4 regions of the Pantoea sp. SYBGC1 genome follow, and region 3 is predicted to be linked to each of the others. Evidence: predicted binding sites of a transcription regulator. Region 3 holds the regulator's gene; each other region holds the start of a gene.
The links. The regulator CRP, encoded in region 3, controls carbon source genes, mostly activating them, when cyclic AMP is high. The targets are predictions, from matches to a motif close to ATGTGANNNNNNTCACAT.
Positions count from the first base shown of each region.

Region 1: the regulator CRP is predicted to act here: its motif matches at 1,812-1,829, upstream of udp (uridine phosphorylase).
Region 2: the regulator CRP is predicted to act here: its motif matches at 2,507-2,524, upstream of yrbN (protein YrbN).
Region 4: the regulator CRP is predicted to act here: its motif matches at 1,755-1,772, upstream of AC2CF9_RS08990 (PTS sugar transporter subunit IIB).

Region 1 is NZ_JBXUNM010000006.1:176,974-181,293, reverse strand. It holds gene AC2CF9_RS12515 (tetratricopeptide repeat protein) at 1-890, opposite strand, end outside; gene udp (uridine phosphorylase) at 990-1,751, opposite strand; gene AC2CF9_RS12505 (dienelactone hydrolase family protein) at 2,052-2,888, shown strand; gene metR (HTH-type transcriptional regulator MetR) at 3,067-4,002, shown strand; gene AC2CF9_RS12495 (YehS family protein) at 4,096-4,320, shown strand, end outside.
Region 2 is NZ_JBXUNM010000004.1:256,298-260,617, reverse strand. It holds gene pnp (polyribonucleotide nucleotidyltransferase) at 1-1,355, shown strand, start outside; gene nlpI (lipoprotein NlpI) at 1,541-2,425, shown strand; gene yrbN (protein YrbN) at 2,531-2,587, shown strand; gene AC2CF9_RS10210 (DEAD/DEAH family ATP-dependent RNA helicase) at 2,604-4,320, shown strand, end outside.
Region 3 is NZ_JBXUNM010000009.1:19,454-23,773, forward strand. It holds gene AC2CF9_RS14385 (phosphoribulokinase) at 1-653, shown strand, start outside; gene AC2CF9_RS14390 (OsmC family protein) at 781-1,185, opposite strand; gene crp (cAMP-activated global transcriptional regulator CRP) at 1,476-2,108, shown strand; gene AC2CF9_RS14400 (YccS/YhfK family putative transporter) at 2,169-4,244, shown strand; gene argD (bifunctional acetylornithine/succinyldiaminopimelate transaminase) at 4,245-4,320, opposite strand, start outside.
Region 4 is NZ_JBXUNM010000003.1:350,598-354,917, reverse strand. It holds gene lldD (FMN-dependent L-lactate dehydrogenase LldD) at 1-139, shown strand, start outside; gene AC2CF9_RS09010 (OsmC family protein) at 200-628, shown strand; gene AC2CF9_RS09005 (hypothetical protein) at 693-932, opposite strand; gene AC2CF9_RS09000 (hypothetical protein) at 1,044-1,214, opposite strand; gene AC2CF9_RS08995 (hypothetical protein) at 1,428-1,610, shown strand; gene AC2CF9_RS08990 (PTS sugar transporter subunit IIB) at 1,857-2,165, shown strand; gene AC2CF9_RS08985 (PTS sugar transporter subunit IIC) at 2,254-3,570, shown strand; gene AC2CF9_RS08980 (PTS lactose/cellobiose transporter subunit IIA) at 3,570-3,887, shown strand; gene AC2CF9_RS08975 (glycoside hydrolase family 1 protein) at 3,897-4,320, shown strand, end outside.

The DNA of each region.
Region 1 (4,320 bases), on a different contig from region 3:
CGCATCTGCTGCGCAAGGTTGCGGAAGACGCCGTGACAGCCGCCCCACATTCCGGCCAGCAGCAGTTCAGTATGGGTAAAGTAGTCACGCATATGATGAAACCAGAACGGCGAGTCGAGCCAGGCCTGCACGGCCGCGGCTTCGCGCTCTGACAGCAGCGAGTCGGCGTCGCGAATGATAAAGCGCCTGACCGTGGGGTCATCCATCACCAGAAAGCGCCAGAGCGTAGGCTGAATCTCCTTTTCGTGCGACATATCCACCAGCTGCGCGCCGGCCTGCTGCAGGCGCTGCCAGACGTGCTGCGGCACGCTTTCATCCAGATAGACGCGACAGTGCCATGCCGGATAGAGCTCGCGCGCGACCTCAACGTTCTTAATCAGCGTTTCGCAGTAGCGCGGCTGATTGCCATACAGGCTGAACGCAATACTGTTTTCCGCCGGATTGTGCGGGTTAAACGCCGGTGGCGCATCAGCCGGAAACGGCTGCTTTTGTCCGGCAGAAAAGCGGGCATCAGAGTGCATCAGCGAAGCCAGGCCGTAGCGCGCCACCTCATCCGGCTTATCCAGCCAGCCGCAGACCTCAGTCAGGCCATCCAGCCAGGTTTCCGAAGCCTGTGCACGCTGTGCGTCAGGCGCCTGGCAGATTTTCTGATAGATTTTGTACGATTTTTTATAGTCGCCGGTGCGCATCAGCGTCAGCGCATAGTCGCTGAGCACCTGCATATGGTTCGGCATTACCCGCAATACCGCTTCACAGCACTGACGCGCCTGCGCGTAGTCGCCGTCGGCCATCGCCTGGCGAAACTGCGCGGCGGCGTGTTCAACGCGCGCCTGCGCAGCAGCGGGATTATTGACAGAGGCGGAACGGGGAGCGGAGAAGGTTTTGCGCATAAAAGGGATCCCGGAGTTCGCTGAATAGGTGCGCATCCTTATTCGTCAGCAACTGAGTTCCCTGTGAGGCGGGTCCCGCATCCATTGCCAACTGGCGCACTACAGTAAGCGACGCGCGGCTTCCACCACAATTTTCACGGCGTCGCTCTCGGTCTGCTTCATGGTTGCCGCGTCCGGGATCTCTTTTTGCGTACGGTTCACAATGACGCCAGCCACCATGCCGGCACGCAGTCCCTGACTGGCGCACATGGTTAACAGTGTAGCGGATTCCATCTCATAGTTAAGTACGCCCATCGCCTGCCACTCCTGCATGGAGCCCTGAAAGCGATTGACCACACGACCAGAGAAGGTGTCGTAACGCTCCTGGCCCGGATAGAAGGTATCAGAAGAGGCAGTGATGCCGATATGGGTACGCGCGCCGCACTCTTCTGCCGCCGCGACCAGCGCCGTGGTACAGGCAAAATCGGCCACGGCCGGAAACTCCATCGGAGCAAAGTGCAGGCTGGCGCCATCCAGGCGTACTGAGGCGGTCGTCACCAGCACGTCACCGACGTTAATGTGCGGCTGAATGGCACCGGTGGTGCCGACGCGCAGGAAGGTGCGGACGCCGAGCTGCGCCAGCTCCTCTACCGCAATCGAAGTGGAAGGACCACCGATACCGGTTGAGCAGACCACTACCGGCTTGCCGTCGATCTCCGCCAGCCAGGTGGTGAATTCACGATGCGACGCCAGATGCTGCGGATTCTCCATCAGCGCAGCGATTTTTTTCACCCGCTCCGGGTCGCCCGGGACAATCGCCAGCGTAGCGCCTTTCAGGTCAGCTTTAGTGATACCAAGGTGGAAAACGTCAGACTGGGTCATATCAGACTCCTGCTAATTAAGTATTGTGACGCGCACTCTACGTGAGGCAGCGCGACAAATATGTGATATCTCTCACTTCGAATAATGAAAGTTACATTACTAACCGCACTATTTGTGATTTTTGTCACAATATGATGCGCCGTTTCGCACATTTATCCGGCACGGTGCTGCGTAAGCTTCAGCGGCAATGTTAATACAGAAGCCGCATCTGAGAATCTGTTCCTTTTACCCTGTAACCATCCGGCCATTATGACCAGGCTATAGTTACCTGATTGCGCACCTGCCAGCACGGAGAGAACCATGAAAACCACAGAAAATATGGCACAAGAATCGACCCCGGGTGGCTTCGCCTCAGCGGCGCAGCCCGCCGCCAGCAGCACAATCATTACCCAAAGCGATGCGATTCAGTGTGGCGAGACCTCTATTCCCAGCCAGGGTGAAAATCTGCCTGCCTGGTACGCACGACCTAAATCATTCAGCGGTACGCTGCCGGTGGTACTGGTGGTTCAGGAAATTTTTGGCGTACATGAGCATATCCGCGATCTGTGTCGCCGCCTGGCACTGGAGGGCTACCTCGCAGTGGCGCCGGAACTCTATTTCCGCGAAGGCGATCCGCAGGAGTATCACGATATCCCGACGCTGCTCAGCGAGCTGGTAAGCAAAGTGCCCGACAGCCAGGTGCTTGCCGATCTCGATCATGCGGCAAACTGGGCTGCACGGCACGATGGCGATATTCGACGTCTGGCGATTACCGGCTTCTGCTGGGGCGGGCGCATCAGCTGGCTGTTTGCCGCACACAATCCTCAGGTGCGTGCCGCAGCCGCGTGGTATGGCCGCCTGGAAGGGGAAAAAACGCTGAAGCAGCAGAAGCATCCGATTGATGTCGCTGTCGATCTCAACGCGCCGGTGCTCGGCCTGTATGGCGGGCAGGATGAGGGTATCCCGCTGGAGAGCATCGATAAAATGCGTCAGGCGCTGCATGCCGCCAATGCCAAAGCGGAAATTGTGGTCTATCCGGATGCCGGTCATGCGTTTAACGCTGATTATCGTCCGGGCTATCATGCGGAGTCGGCCCGGGATGCCTGGCAACGTATGCTGGCGTGGTTTAAACAGTATGGGGTAGCCCCCACCGCATAACGTTATCCGGGGCGCTGAGGCGCCCTTTTTCGTGCACGTTCTGCTTTTGACGCCCGCGTTTGCTGCCTCTGCGCGCGGCAGCCTCCCATTTAGCCATCCAGATGTTTACACCGCCACAATCTGCGGGTAGTGTATAGCTTACCGCGTCATCCGTTTTGTCCCGCTGTGAAGGATTCTCATGATCGAACTCAAACACCTGCGAACGCTGCAGGCGTTACACAACACCGGCTCGCTCGCCGCCGCTGCGGCGCAGCTGCACCAGACGCAGTCTGCGTTATCGCATCAGTTCAGCGATCTGGAGCAGCGCCTTGGCTTCCGGCTGTTTGTGCGTAAAAGCCAGCCGCTGCGCTTTACGCCGCAGGGTGAGATTTTACTGCAGCTGGCAGAGCAGGTACTGCCGCAGATCCAGCAGGCGCTGCAGGCGTGTCATGAGCCACAGCAGCAGGCTACGCTGCGCATCGCCATTGAATGCCACAGCTGTATTCAGTGGCTGACGCCTGCGCTGAATAACTTCCGCAAGAGCTGGCCGCAGGTGGTGATGGACTTTAAATCCGGCGTCACCTTTGATCCGCAGCCGGCGCTGCAGCAGGGCGAGCTTGATGTGGTACTGACCTCGGATATTCTGCCGCGCAGCGGGCTGTTTTATACGCCGATGTTTGATTTTGAGATGCGGCTGGTGCTGGCACCCGATCATCCGCTGGCGCAGCGCACGCATATTACGCCGCAGGATTTCGCTGATGAAGTTCTGATGATCTACCCGGTACAGCGCCAGCGGCTGGATGTCTGGCGTCACTTTCTGCAGCCCGCCGGCGTCAGCCCGGCGCTGAAAAGCGTGGACAATACGCTGCTGCTGATTCAGATGGTTTCGGCGCAGATGGGGATCGCCGCCCTGCCGCACTGGGTGGTTGAGAACTTTGAGAAGCAGGGGCTGGTCGTCACTAAAACGCTGGGCGACGGTCTCTGGAGCCGGCTCTACGCCGCCGTACGCGAAGGCGAACAGCGTCAGCCGGTGCTGGAAGCCTTTGTGCGTTTTGCCCGTCAGCACGCCTGTGATCACCTGCCGTTTGTGCGCGACGCTTCACAGCCGGGCGCGGTATTACCCGGCGCATCCTGATGGCCCGGCGCGGCGTGCGTGCGCCGCGCTGTTATCCCCGCCCCGCCTGCACTATAATGCGCCGCCTTTACTGCATACCCGGAGAGTTTCACCATGACTAATAACGATGTTCTGCGCAGCGTGCGCTATATGCTTGATCTGAGCGATAGCAAAGTGGTGGAGATTTTTGCCCTTGCGGGAAGCGATGTGCCGCTGGAGGATGTGCAGGCCTGGCTGAAAAAAGAGGATGACGCCGCGTTTCGCAAACTGCCTGATGTACTGATGGGTTATTTCCTCAACGGGCTGATCTACTACCGGCGCGGTAAAAGCGACGATGCG
Region 2 (4,320 bases), on a different contig from region 3:
TCACCGATAAGCAGGAGCGTTACGCACAGGTTGGCGTGATCAAAGATGAGACGATCGCTGCCCTGCTGGCTGAAGATGCTGCGCTGGATGATGCAGAAATCGGCGATATCGTGCATAGCCTGGAAAAGAATGTGGTTCGTACCCGCATTCTGAGCGGCGAACCGCGTATCGATGGTCGCGAAAAAGATATGATCCGTGGTCTGGACGTCCGTACTGGCGTACTGCCACGTACGCACGGCTCTGCGCTGTTCACCCGTGGTGAAACGCAGGCGCTGGTTGCTGCCACGCTGGGTACCGCACGCGATGCGCAGAACCTGGATGAGCTGATGGGCGAGCGTACCGACAGCTTCCTGTTCCACTACAACTTCCCTCCATACTCAGTGGGCGAAACCGGCATGGTTGGCTCACCGAAGCGTCGTGAAATTGGTCACGGTCGCCTGGCGAAGCGCGGCGTGCTGGCAGTTATGCCTAAGCAGGAAGAGTTCCCGTACACCGTACGCGTTGTATCAGAAATCACTGAATCAAACGGTTCTTCTTCTATGGCTTCCGTTTGCGGTGCTTCACTGGCACTGATGGACGCAGGCGTACCGATCAAAGCAGCCGTTGCCGGTATTGCTATGGGTCTGGTGAAGGAAGATGAGAAGTTTGTCGTGCTGTCTGACATCCTGGGCGATGAAGATCACCTCGGCGATATGGACTTCAAAGTAGCAGGTAGCCGTGAGGGTATTACCGCGCTGCAGATGGACATCAAAATCGAAGGCATCACCCGCGAAATCATGCAGGTTGCGCTGAACCAGGCTAAAGGTGCGCGTCTGCATATCCTGAGCGTCATGGAACAGGCTATCAGCACGCCGCGTCAGGAAATCTCTGAGTTCGCACCGCGTATTTACACCATCAAGATCAGCTCTGACAAGATCAAAGATGTGATTGGTAAAGGCGGCTCGGTAATCCGTGCGCTGACCGAAGAGACCGGCACTACCATTGAAATCGAAGATGACGGCACTGTAAAAATCGCTGCGACCGACGGTCAGAAAGCGAAAGAAGCAATCCGTCGTATCGAAGAGATCACCGCTGAGATCGAAGTGGGCCGCATCTACTCCGGTAAAGTTACCCGTATCGTTGATTTCGGTGCGTTCGTGGCTATCGGTGGCGGTAAAGAAGGTCTGGTTCATATTTCTCAGATCGCCGATAAGCGCGTAGAGAAAGTGACCGATTACCTGCAGATGGGTCAGGAAGTACCGGTTAAGGTGATGGAAGTTGACCGTCAGGGCCGCGTACGTCTGAGCATCAAAGAGGCAACTGAGCAGAAGCCGGCAGAAGCTGCTGCTGCTGTGGACGCTTCTGACGCTGAATAAGCGTGTCCTGATTAGCCCCTTTCTGCCCGGCAGAAAGGGGTGTTTGTATACTCTGGTAGCGTCAACTCACGGTCGCTGTGCCGATAAGTTGACACTGCCAGGGTATCATCGCGAGGGCGGGAACCCTTGTGCATAGCAGGCGGATGACAGGATGGTTATCCCAATGTTTGTATCGGGAGTGGGAAATGAAGCCTTTTTTGCGCTGGTGTATTGTTGCGACAGCTATTTCGCTGGCAGGATGCAGCAACTCCAATTGGCGTAAGAACGAAGTTCTGGCAGTACCTTTGCAGCCCACACTGCAGCAAGAGGTCATTCTGGCGCGAATGGAACAAATTCTTGCCAGTCGGGCCCTGACCGACGATGAACGCGCACAGCTGTTATATGAGCGCGGAGTGTTGTATGATAGTTTGGGTCTGAGGGCACTGGCGCGGAACGATTTCTCGCAAGCGCTGTCTATAAGACCAGATATGCCAGAAGTGTTTAACTATCTTGGTATATACTTAACGCAGGCTGGCAACTTTGATGCCGCCTACGAAGCGTTTGATTCTGTACTTGAGCTTGATCCAACTTACAATTATGCGCATTTAAACCGCGGTATCGCTCTCTACTACGGTGGTCGATACAGGTTAGCGCAAGATGATCTGCTGGCGTTTTATCAAGACGATCCTAACGATCCGTTCCGCAGCCTCTGGCTCTATCTCACTGAAAGCGAGATAGATAAAGACCAGGCTAAAGTAGCGCTGAAACAGCGTTATGACAAAGCGGCTAAGGACCAATGGGGATGGAATATTGTCGAGTTCTACCTGGGCGACATCAGTGAAAAAACATTGATGGAACGTCTCAAGGCGGACGCAACGGATAACACCTCGCTCGCTGAACATCTCAGTGAAACCAACTTCTATTTAGGTAAGTACTACCTAAGTCTGGGGGAGAAGGATGACGCGAAAGCGTTGTTCAAACTGGCGGTGTCTAACAACGTTAACAACTTTGTTGAACACCGATACGCATTGTTGGAACTGGCGCAACTTGGCCAGACACAAGACGATTTATCAGAATCTGACCAGCAATAGCTGACGAACTTTTATTGCCTGTTGTACCTGTAAAGTCATCATCTCCAGAGGTGAGGGCTTTTCTGTTCGTCAAAACTTCTAATTTGAGCCGGTTCACACTTTTTGATGAAAATGACTGAAAATTTTCACGACGAGTTATGTAGACTGGCCGCCGCAATCTAAGAGGCACGTGTACTACATGACTGATATTCAAACCACTTTTGCTGATCTGGGCCTGAACGCCGACATCCTCGAATCTCTGAACGGTATGGGCTACGTTAAGCCTTCCCCAATCCAGGCTGAGTGTATTCCTCACCTGCTGGCGGGCCGCGATGTTCTGGGTATGGCGCAGACCGGTAGTGGTAAAACCGCGGCGTTCTCACTGCCGCTGTTAAACAACGTTGATCCTTCTGTCCGCGCACCACAGATCCTGGTGCTGGCACCGACCCGCGAACTGGCGGTGCAGGTGGCTGAAGCAATGACAGAATTCTCTAAACATATGCGTAACGTCAACGTCGTGGCCCTGTATGGCGGCCAGCGTTATGACGTACAGCTGCGCGCCCTGCGTCAGGGACCACAGATTGTTGTGGGTACCCCGGGCCGCCTGCTGGACCACCTGAAGCGTGGTACTCTGGACCTCTCTAACCTGCGTGGTCTGGTTCTGGACGAAGCTGATGAAATGCTGCGTATGGGCTTCATCGAAGACGTTGAAACCATCATGGCGCAGATCCCGGAAGGTCATCAGACCGCACTGTTCTCTGCAACTATGCCAGAAGCGATTCGTCGTATTACCAAACGCTTCATGAAAGATCCGCAGGAAGTGCGTATCCAGTCAAGCGTGACCACGCGCCCGGATATTTCACAGTCTTACTGGACCGCTTACGGCCGTAAAACTGAAGCGCTGGTGCGTTTCCTGGAAGCAGAAGACTTCGATGCAGCCATCATTTTCGTGCGTACCAAAAACGCAACGCTGGAAGTGGCTGAAGCATTAGAGCGCAGTGGCTACAACAGTGCCGCGCTGAACGGCGACATGAACCAGGCACTGCGTGAGCAGACGCTGGAGCGCCTGAAAGATGGCCGTCTTGATATCCTGATTGCAACCGACGTTGCGGCGCGCGGTCTGGACGTTGAGCGTATCAGCCTGGTTGTTAACTACGATATCCCGATGGATGCGGAGTCTTATGTTCACCGTATCGGCCGTACCGGTCGTGCGGGCCGCGCTGGCCGTGCGCTGCTGTTCGTTGAGAACCGCGAGCGTCGTCTGCTGCGTAACATTGAACGCACCATGAAGCTGACTATTCCGGAAGTAGAGCTGCCAAACGCAGAGCTGCTGGGTGAGCGTCGTCTGGCTAAATTCGCAGCAAAAGTACAGCAGCAGCTGGAAAGCAGCGATCTGGATCAGTATCGCGCGCTGCTGAGCAAAATGCAGCCGGAAGAAGAGCTGGATATCGAAACGCTGGCGGCTGCCCTGCTGAAAATGGCTCAGGGTGAACGTCCACTGATCGTGCCAGCTGACGCACCGCGTCCGCAGCGTCGCGAGTTCCGCGATCGTGATGACCGTGCCGATCGTCCGCGTCGTGACCGCGACAGCCGTGACGGCGATCGTCCACGTCGTGAGCGTCGTGAGCGTCGTGACGTTGGCGACATGCAGCTCTATCGCATTGAAGTGGGCCGCGATGACGGCGTTGAAGTTCGCCACATTGTGGGTGCTATCGCTAACGAAGGCGATATCAGCAGCCGCTACATTGGTAACATCAAGCTGTTTGGCACGCACTCCACCATCGAACTGCCAAAAGGCATGCCGGGTGAAGTTCTGCAGCACTTCACGCGCACGCGTATTCTGAACAAGCCGATGAATATGCAGCTGCTGGGTGATGCACAGCCACACGAGCGTACTGAGCGCCGCAGCGGCGGTC
Region 3 (4,320 bases):
CCAATGACTTTGGCCTGCTGGAGCAGACGTTCCGGCGCTATGGCGAAAGCGGCATCGGAGAGTCGCGCAAATATCTGCACACCTATGACGAGGCCGTGCCGTGGAATCAGGTGCCGGGCACCTTTACGCCCTGGCAGCCGCTGCCGGAGAATACCGATGTGCTGTTTTACGAGGGCCTGCACGGCGGAGTAGTTACGCAGCAGCATAACGTGGCGGAGCATGTTGATCTGCTGGTGGGCGTGGTGCCGATCGTCAATCTTGAGTGGATACAGAAACTGGTACGCGATACCAGCGAACGGGGCCATTCGCGCGAAGCGGTGATGGACTCTGTGGTTCGGTCGATGGAAGATTATATCAACTACATCACGCCGCAGTTTTCGCGCACGCATCTTAACTTTCAGCGTGTACCGACGGTTGATACCTCTAACCCGTTTGCGGCGCGCGAGATCCCCTCACTCGATGAGAGTTTTGTTGTGATCCATTTTCGCGGCCTGGAAGGTATCGCTTTCCCCTATCTGCTGGCGATGATTCAGGGATCGTTTATTTCGCATATGAATACGCTGGTGGTACCGGGCGGCAAAATGGGACTGGCGATGGAGCTGATCATGATGCCACTGGTGCAGCGGCTGATTGAAGGAAAACGGATAGAGTAGAGGCCATATCTGCCAGACTATGTGGCATCGGTCGCCATAAATGGCGACCCTGCAGGGTATAGTGCCATGTTTCACAAATGACAGCACCAGCCATCGTAGGGTGCGCATTTATGCGCACCGGCACCGATTACTGCGCGACCACTTCATAACTGTGGGTGATCTCCACCCCTTTGCCAAGCATGATTGCCACTGAGCAATATTTTTCTGCCGACAGATCAACCGCCCGTGCCACCGCTTTCTCGCTCAGCGCTTTGCCGCTGACGATAAAATGCAGGTTAATCTGTGTAAAAATACGTGGTGCTTCTTCGCGCCGCTCTGAAGTCAGTTTGACCTCACAGTCAGCCACATCATTACGCCCTTTTTGCAGAATCGAAACCACATCGATCGCGCTGCAGCCGCCGGCGGCCATCAGTACCATCTCCATCGGGCTTGGCGCTTTATCGCCTGAATTCCCGTCCATTAATAACTGATGTCCTGATGAGGATTCTCCGAGAAAGGTCAGCCCTTCCACCCATTTCACACGTGCCTGCATTATTCTTTCTCCTGAAGCGGCGTTTTGCGCCAGAGTACGCGTTCATCCGGCAAACAGCAATCGCCCGCCTGCTGAAGCGAGACAACACAAGACAGCCTGCAAAAGCTGTGCTACAAACAGAGCTGAAAATTTCTTCGTCGTGGCTGATGAGGACGGGCAGAATCAAAAGCAGAGCTTACACATCCGCCCGGATAATTTTTATTAACAGGACGCGCTGGACGATTTCATCGCCTGACAGGGAATGAATGCCCCTGTGTTTTGGGCACGATTACAATAGAGGATAATAGCGAATGGTTCTCGGCAAACCGCAAACAGACCCTACACTCGAATGGTTCCTGTCCCATTGCCATATTCACAAATATCCATCCAAAAGCACGCTGATCCATCAGGGTGAAAAAGCAGAAACGCTCTACTACATCGTTAAAGGTTCCGTTGCGGTACTGATTAAAGATGAAGAAGGCAAAGAGATGATCCTCTCCTATCTGAATCAGGGAGATTTCATCGGCGAACTCGGCCTGTTTGAAGAGGGCCAGGAGCGCAGTGCCTGGGTGCGTGCGAAAACAGCCTGTGAAGTTGCTGAAATTTCCTACAAAAAATTTCGTCAGCTGATTCAGGTTAACCCGGATATTTTGATGCGCCTGTCGGCGCAGATGGCACGTCGCCTGCAGGTGACATCAGAAAAGGTGGGTAACCTGGCTTTCCTGGATGTTACCGGCCGCATTGCACAGACGCTGCTTAATCTGGCTAAACAGCCGGATGCCATGACCCACCCCGACGGTATGCAGATTAAAATTACCCGTCAGGAGATTGGTCAGATCGTGGGTTGCTCACGGGAAACCGTTGGTCGCATCCTGAAAATGCTGGAGGATCAGAACCTGATCTCCGCACACGGTAAAACCATCGTCGTTTACGGCACCCGCTAAGCTGTTTCACCCCCCACGGCGTGATGGCACCATCACGCCGTTTCTGTTTGCGATAAGCTGATGTGGCGCCGAATCATCTATCATCCCGAAGTCAATTACGCTCTGCGTCAGACGCTGGTATTGTGCCTGCCTGTCGCGCTGGGATGGCTGTGTGGCGATCTGCAAAAAGGCCTGCTGTTCTCGCTGGTCCCCGCCTGCTGCAATATTGCCGGCCTTGATACGCCGCATAAACGCTTTTTCAAACGCCTGATCGTGGGCGGTACGCTTTTCGCCACCGGCAGTTTTCTGATCCAGTACCTCACCAACGCCGCGGTTCCGCTGCCGCTTATTATGCTGGCGCTGCCGCTGCTGATTGGCGTGACGGGCGAAATCAGTCCGCTGCACGGGCGTCTGCTGCCCGGCACGCTGATTGCAGCGATCTTTACGCTGAGTCTGGTAGGGCGCATGCCGATCTGGGTGCCGCCGCTGCTCTATATCGGCGGCACGTTCTGGTATGGCCTGTTTAACTGGTTCTGGTACTGGCTGTGGAAAGAGCAGCCCATGCGTGAAACGCTGAGCCTGCTCTATCGTGAGCTGGCTGACTACTGCGATGCCAAATATACCCTGCTGACGCAGCTGACCGATCCGGAAAAAGCGCTGCCGCCGCTGCTGGCGCGCCAGCAGAAAGCGGTTGACCTGATCACCACCTGCTATCAGCAGATGCATATGCTTTCTGCCAGCCGCGATAACAGCCATAAGCGGCTGACGCGCGCTTTTCAGGTGGCGCTGGATCTGCAGGAGCATATCGCTGTCAGCCTGCACCAGCCGGAGAAAGTGCAAAAGCTGGTAGAACAGAGTCATGCGGAAGCGGTTATCCGCTGGAATGCAAAAACCATTTCGGCACAGCTCAGGCTGCTGGCCGATGCCATTCTCTATCACCAGCTGCCCGCCCGCTTTCAGATGGAAAAGCCGCTCGGCGCACTGGAAAAAATTGCGCGGCAGCATCCGGATAATCCGGTTGGCCACTTCTGCCTTTATCATTTCAGCCGCATCGCCCGCGTGCTGCGCACCCAGAAACCGCTCTATACGCGCGACCTGATGGCCGATCGCCAGCGGCGCCTGCCGCTGCTGCCCGCCCTGCGCAGCTATCTGTCGTTCAGGTCCGGCGCGCTGCGCAGCGCGGCCCGCTTTGCCGTTATGCTGATGTTTGGCAGCTCGGTTGCGCTGTTTTTTAATATTCCCAAGCCCTACTGGATCCTGATGACCATTATGTTTGTCAGCCAGAACGGCTACAGCGCCACGCGCGTGCGCATTCAGCACCGGGCGCTCGGCACCTTTGCCGGGCTGCTGATTGCCGCCGCATCGCTGCGCTTCGCCGTACCGGAATCGATCGCGTTGCTGTTTATGCTGGCAATCACGCTGGCCAGTTATCTGGTGACGCGCAAATATTATGGCTGGTCGATGATTGGCTTTACCGTGACGGCGGTCTACTCGCTGCAGCTGCTGTCGCTGAATGGCGCTCAGTTCCTGCTGCCGCGGATGATGGATACGCTGATGGGCTGCCTGATCGCCTTCGCCGGTATGATCTGGCTATGGCCGCAGTGGCAAAGTGGCCTGCTGCGCCAGAATGCGCACGATGCGCTGGAGGCGTATCAGGAGGCGCTGCGCATGCTGCTGGGGCCGGAACACGCGCCGGAAAAACTGGCTTACCAGCGGGTAAAGGTTAACCAGGCGCATAACGCGCTGTTTAATGCGCTGAATCAGGCGACCAGCGAGCCCGGTTTTAACGCGCAGTATCTGAAGGATATGCGGCTGTGGGTCACGCACAGTCAGTTCATCGTAGAGCATATTAACGCCATGACTATTCTGGCGCGTGAGCACACTATGCTGACCCCGGCTCTGGCAGAGCGCTATCTGCAGTCGTGCGAAATTGCCCTGCAGCGCTGTCAGCAGCGGCTGATCTACGACGGGCCGGGCAGTGAGAGCAACGTTATGGAGGCGCCGGAAAACCTGCATGAGGGGCCGGTGACGATTGTCGAGCAGCATGTTAAACGCATTCTGCAGCATCTCAGCGTCATGCACACCATCTCCTCTCTGGCGTGGAGCCAGCGACCGCATCATGGCCGCTGGCTGCGGGCTATTCGTCCGAAAGGATAATCAGGCTGCAATAACCCTGCGCAGCGCGGCGGCAAAGCGTGTCATTCCGGCGTCGATCTCCTCCGGAGTGATAACC
Region 4 (4,320 bases), on a different contig from region 3:
TGAAAAAGAGATGCGGGTCGCGATGACGCTGACCGGCGCAAAATCGATCGCGGATATCACACAGGATTCGCTGGTGCAGGCTAACGCCCTGCTGAGCGAGGCGGGTTTACAGCCTGCACGTCCGCGCGCGGTGCGCTGAGCCAGGCAAAACAGAGCGGGTTGTCTATACTCAGTGCTGTCCACTAACAGGAGGAATGACATGACCATTCACAAGAAAGGATCGGCCCATTGGGAAGGTGACATCAAAGGTAAAGGTACCGTCAGCACAGAGAGTGGCGTACTGAATCAGCAGCCGTATGGTTTTAATACGCGCTTTGAAGGCGAGAAAGGAACCAACCCGGAAGAGCTGATTGGTGCCGCACACGCTGCCTGTTTCTCCATGGCGCTGTCGCTGATGCTGGGCAACGCCGGCCATAAGCCGGAGAGCATCGACACCACCGCCGATGTCTCGCTGGACAAAAAAGGCGAAGGCTTTGCCATCACTAAAGTGGCACTGACCAGCACCGTGTCGCTGCCGGGCGTGGATAAAGATGCCTTTGACGAGATTATTCAGAAAGCGAAAGCAGGCTGCCCGGTATCGCAGCTGCTGAATGCGGAAATCACGCTGGATTACACGCTGAATAACTGATTGCGTCACGCGCAACGGTCAATGTTTTAACGATGCGCCTGCGGGCGCATCGTTGTTTCTGCACTCAGGCATACTCTGCATCATGCAGCGCTTCGCGTACGTTACGCAGGCTGCTGCGCGCAATACGATACGCCTTGCGCGGATCGCCCGCCACAAACTCAAACGTGGGTGAATAGTAGAAGGGAAGCCAGCCATCGAAGCCATTTTCCCACTCCCAGCGCACCGGGCAGGGCCAGAGGATACCGTCATACAAAATGTAATAAACCCAGCGTCCGGCAGGACGGCGGGGGCGCGATTTCTTCATGGGATTCACAACGATGATAGTGTAAAACAGCTTATATTTTGAACCTTATTGCCAGCGCTTGCAATGGCGACTGGCTAAAATGTGAGCAGTATAGTAAATCCTGGCCTCAATTCAGCGATGAACCTCGCCACACAGCAAGACCACGTTGGGACGGACTTTATAGATGCGATTGGCCATGGTTTCACAGGCCGCTTTTGTCGGATAAATACGCTCTGATACCGGCAACGCGTCACAGGCATCGTGCCCGCAGGCACTCACTAATAAAACAAAACCAATCAGCATAACCGGGCTCCTTTAACACCTTCGCGCTGGTACGGAATGTGTGGCTGTGTGTTCCCTTTTTTGATCCAGTATAGACAATTGGCTCACAGGTCAATGAACACCCCGAGCGGCTTTTTTATCCGAACGGTCTGCCAGCAGCGCGCTGCGCATCCAAACCCGGCATAATCCAGGCTAAACTGTGCAGCTGACCCCTTTTAAACGAGTGAGAAAAGCATGTCTGATATTGCCCATCCTGCCAGCAGTCCAAAACAGGCTGCTCTGCAGCTGGTTATCGAACTGGTCCGTGCCGGAAAATTAAGCCCTCTGCATGGCGATGCGTCAAATATGATCTCCATTTATGAGCAGTTCAAGAGTCACTTTGAAGCGGATAAACATAAAGATTCTGCTATCTCCTGACAAACTCAGCCGTCCGGCACGTTCTGCTGCAGCGAACCAACGCTGCGGCACCGGCCAGACGGCTGTTTCATACGATTATGCCCCTGGCCCTGTATAATCACTCTCCTGCACTATTTCTCTGCCAGTTAATTTATCCGGATTGAGTTTTGATATTTCTCACACTTTCTGTATCCAGATCTGAAACCGGTTGCAGAAAATCTTCTGGCTGTGTATTCGTTAATTAAACATCATTCAAAGGAAACGATCATGCCAAAGATTTTACTGTGCTGTGCCGCCGGAATGTCCACCAGCATGGTGGTGCAGAAAATGGAAAAAGCGGCAAAAGAGCAGGGTGTTGATGTTGAGATAAAAGCCGTAGGTATAGAGGAGTTTAATGAAGAAATTCAGGGTGTTGATTGCTGCCTGCTGGGCCCGCAGATCAAATATAAACTGGCTGATTTCGCTCCAATAGCCCAGCAGCTTAATAAGCCTATCGCCGTCATAAATAGCATGGATTACGGCATGATGAACGGCGAAAAAATATTAGCCGATTCATTAAAGCTGATTCACGCCTGAAAATAACGCCCGCACTCAAATAATTCTTCCGCCTGCGCAGCTGCTGCGCAGGTTAATTCTCTTGTTGCCTGTCGCAAGGAGCTTGCTCATGAGCAGCATCAGTGAATCTTTATTTGGCGTCATTGAAAACCGTATCAGTCCATTCGCCGGACGCCTCTCCAGCCAGCGTCACGTTATCGCGATCCGCGATGGCTTTATCGCTTCTATGCCGTTTCTGATTGTCGGCTCGTTTATGCTGCTGTTTGCTCATCCGCCATTCTCTGCCGACAGTTCATGGGTTTTCGCACAGTGGTGGCTGGGTATGGTGCAGGCGCATGAAGCGCAGATCATGATGCCCTACAACATGACAATGGGCATTATGGCGCTCTATATCGCCAGCGCTATCGCCTATAACCTGGCCACCAGCTACAAAATGAATGGTTTTATGGCGGCGAGCCTGTCGCTGATGGCTTTTCTGGTGGTGGCCGCTCCCCAGAGTGATAAGACACTGCCGGTAGGCTCGCTCGGCGGGGAAGGGATCTTCACCGCGATTCTGGTGGCGCTGTTCGCCACGGAAATGATGCATTTCCTGCAGAAACACCATATCGGCTTTAAGCTGCCCGAGCAGGTTCCGCCGAAAATCCGCCAGTCGTTCGATCTGCTGATCCCAATTGTCGCCATTTTCCTTACGCTGTTTCCGCTCAGCCTGTGGGTGCAGGCGCAGTTTGGCATGCTGCTGCCACAGGCGATTATGGCCATCTTCGCGCCGGTCATCTCCGCATCTGATTCACTGCCTGCAGTACTGATTGCGGTGCTTTTGTGCCATATGCTGTGGTTTGCCGGCATTCATGGTGCGGTGATCGTAGGAGGCATTCTGCAGGCGTTCTGGCTGACCAATCTCGGGCTGAATCAGCAGGCGCTGAACGCCGGTGAGCCGGTCATGCACGTGTTTATTGAACCTTTCTGGCAGTTTTTCATTGTGATAGGCGGATCGGGTTCCACTATGGGGCTGGTGCTGCTTTATCTGCGCAGCCGTTCAGCGCACCTGCGTTCAATTGGCAAACTGAGCATTGTGCCCAGCATGTTTAACATCAACGAGCCGGTGATATTTGGCTCACCGGTGGTGATGAACCCTATTCTGTTTATTCCGTTTCTGCTTGCGCCGCTGGTTAACGCCGTAATCGCCTGGACCGCCACCAAAACTAATCTGATTAATCATGTTATCTCACTGGCGCCGTGGACCACGCCCGCTCCGATTGGCGCCGCCTGGTCAACCGGCTGGGACTGGCGCGTGATCGTGCTGATTGCCGTGCTGGTGGCGATTGCCACGCTTATTTACTACCCGTTTTTCAGGATGTATGAGCGCCAGCTGCTGCAACAGGAGCAGGAGCAGGCCGCCGCGGCACAACTGGCTAAGGAGTCATAATGGAAATTGATGAAACCACGGTAATGGAGCTGATTATTCAGGCGGGAGAGGCGCGCTCCTGCGCCATGCAGGCGCTGCGTGCGGCGCGTAAGCAGGCGTGGAGTGAAGCGGACGCACAGCTCACGGCCGCTACGCAGGCGGCGAAAGCGGCGCACCGTATCCAGACCGAACTGATTGGTGCTGATGAGGGCTGCGGCAAAATTCCGGTCAATTTAATTATGGTACATGCCCAGGATCATCTGATGAACGCCATGCTCTGTCGCGAACTGGCAGAAGAGATCATTCAGCTGCGTCGTGAACTGGCGGCGCAACACTAAGGAGCAGCTATGCAGCATCATAATCCCGGTGCGTTTCCGGATGGATTTCTCTGGGGCGCATCAACGTCGGCGTATCAGGTTGAGGGCGCATGGAATACGGATGGCAAAGGGCCGTCAGTCATCGACCACGCGCGCTTCAGCGATAACGTCACTGACTTTACCGTCTGCAGCGATCACTATCACCGCTTTAAAGAGGATATTGCGCTGCTGGCTGAAATGGGACTAAAAACCTACCGGTTTTCAATTGCCTGGAGTCGTCTTTATCCCGACGGCGACGGCGAGCTTAATCCGGCCGGCGTGGCGTTTTACCAGCAGCTGATTGATGAAATCTGCCGGCACGGCATTGAACCGCTGGTCACGCTCTACCACTTTGACCTGCCGTGGGCGCTGCAGCAGGCGGGCGGCTGGTCAAACCGGCGCACCGTCGCAGCGT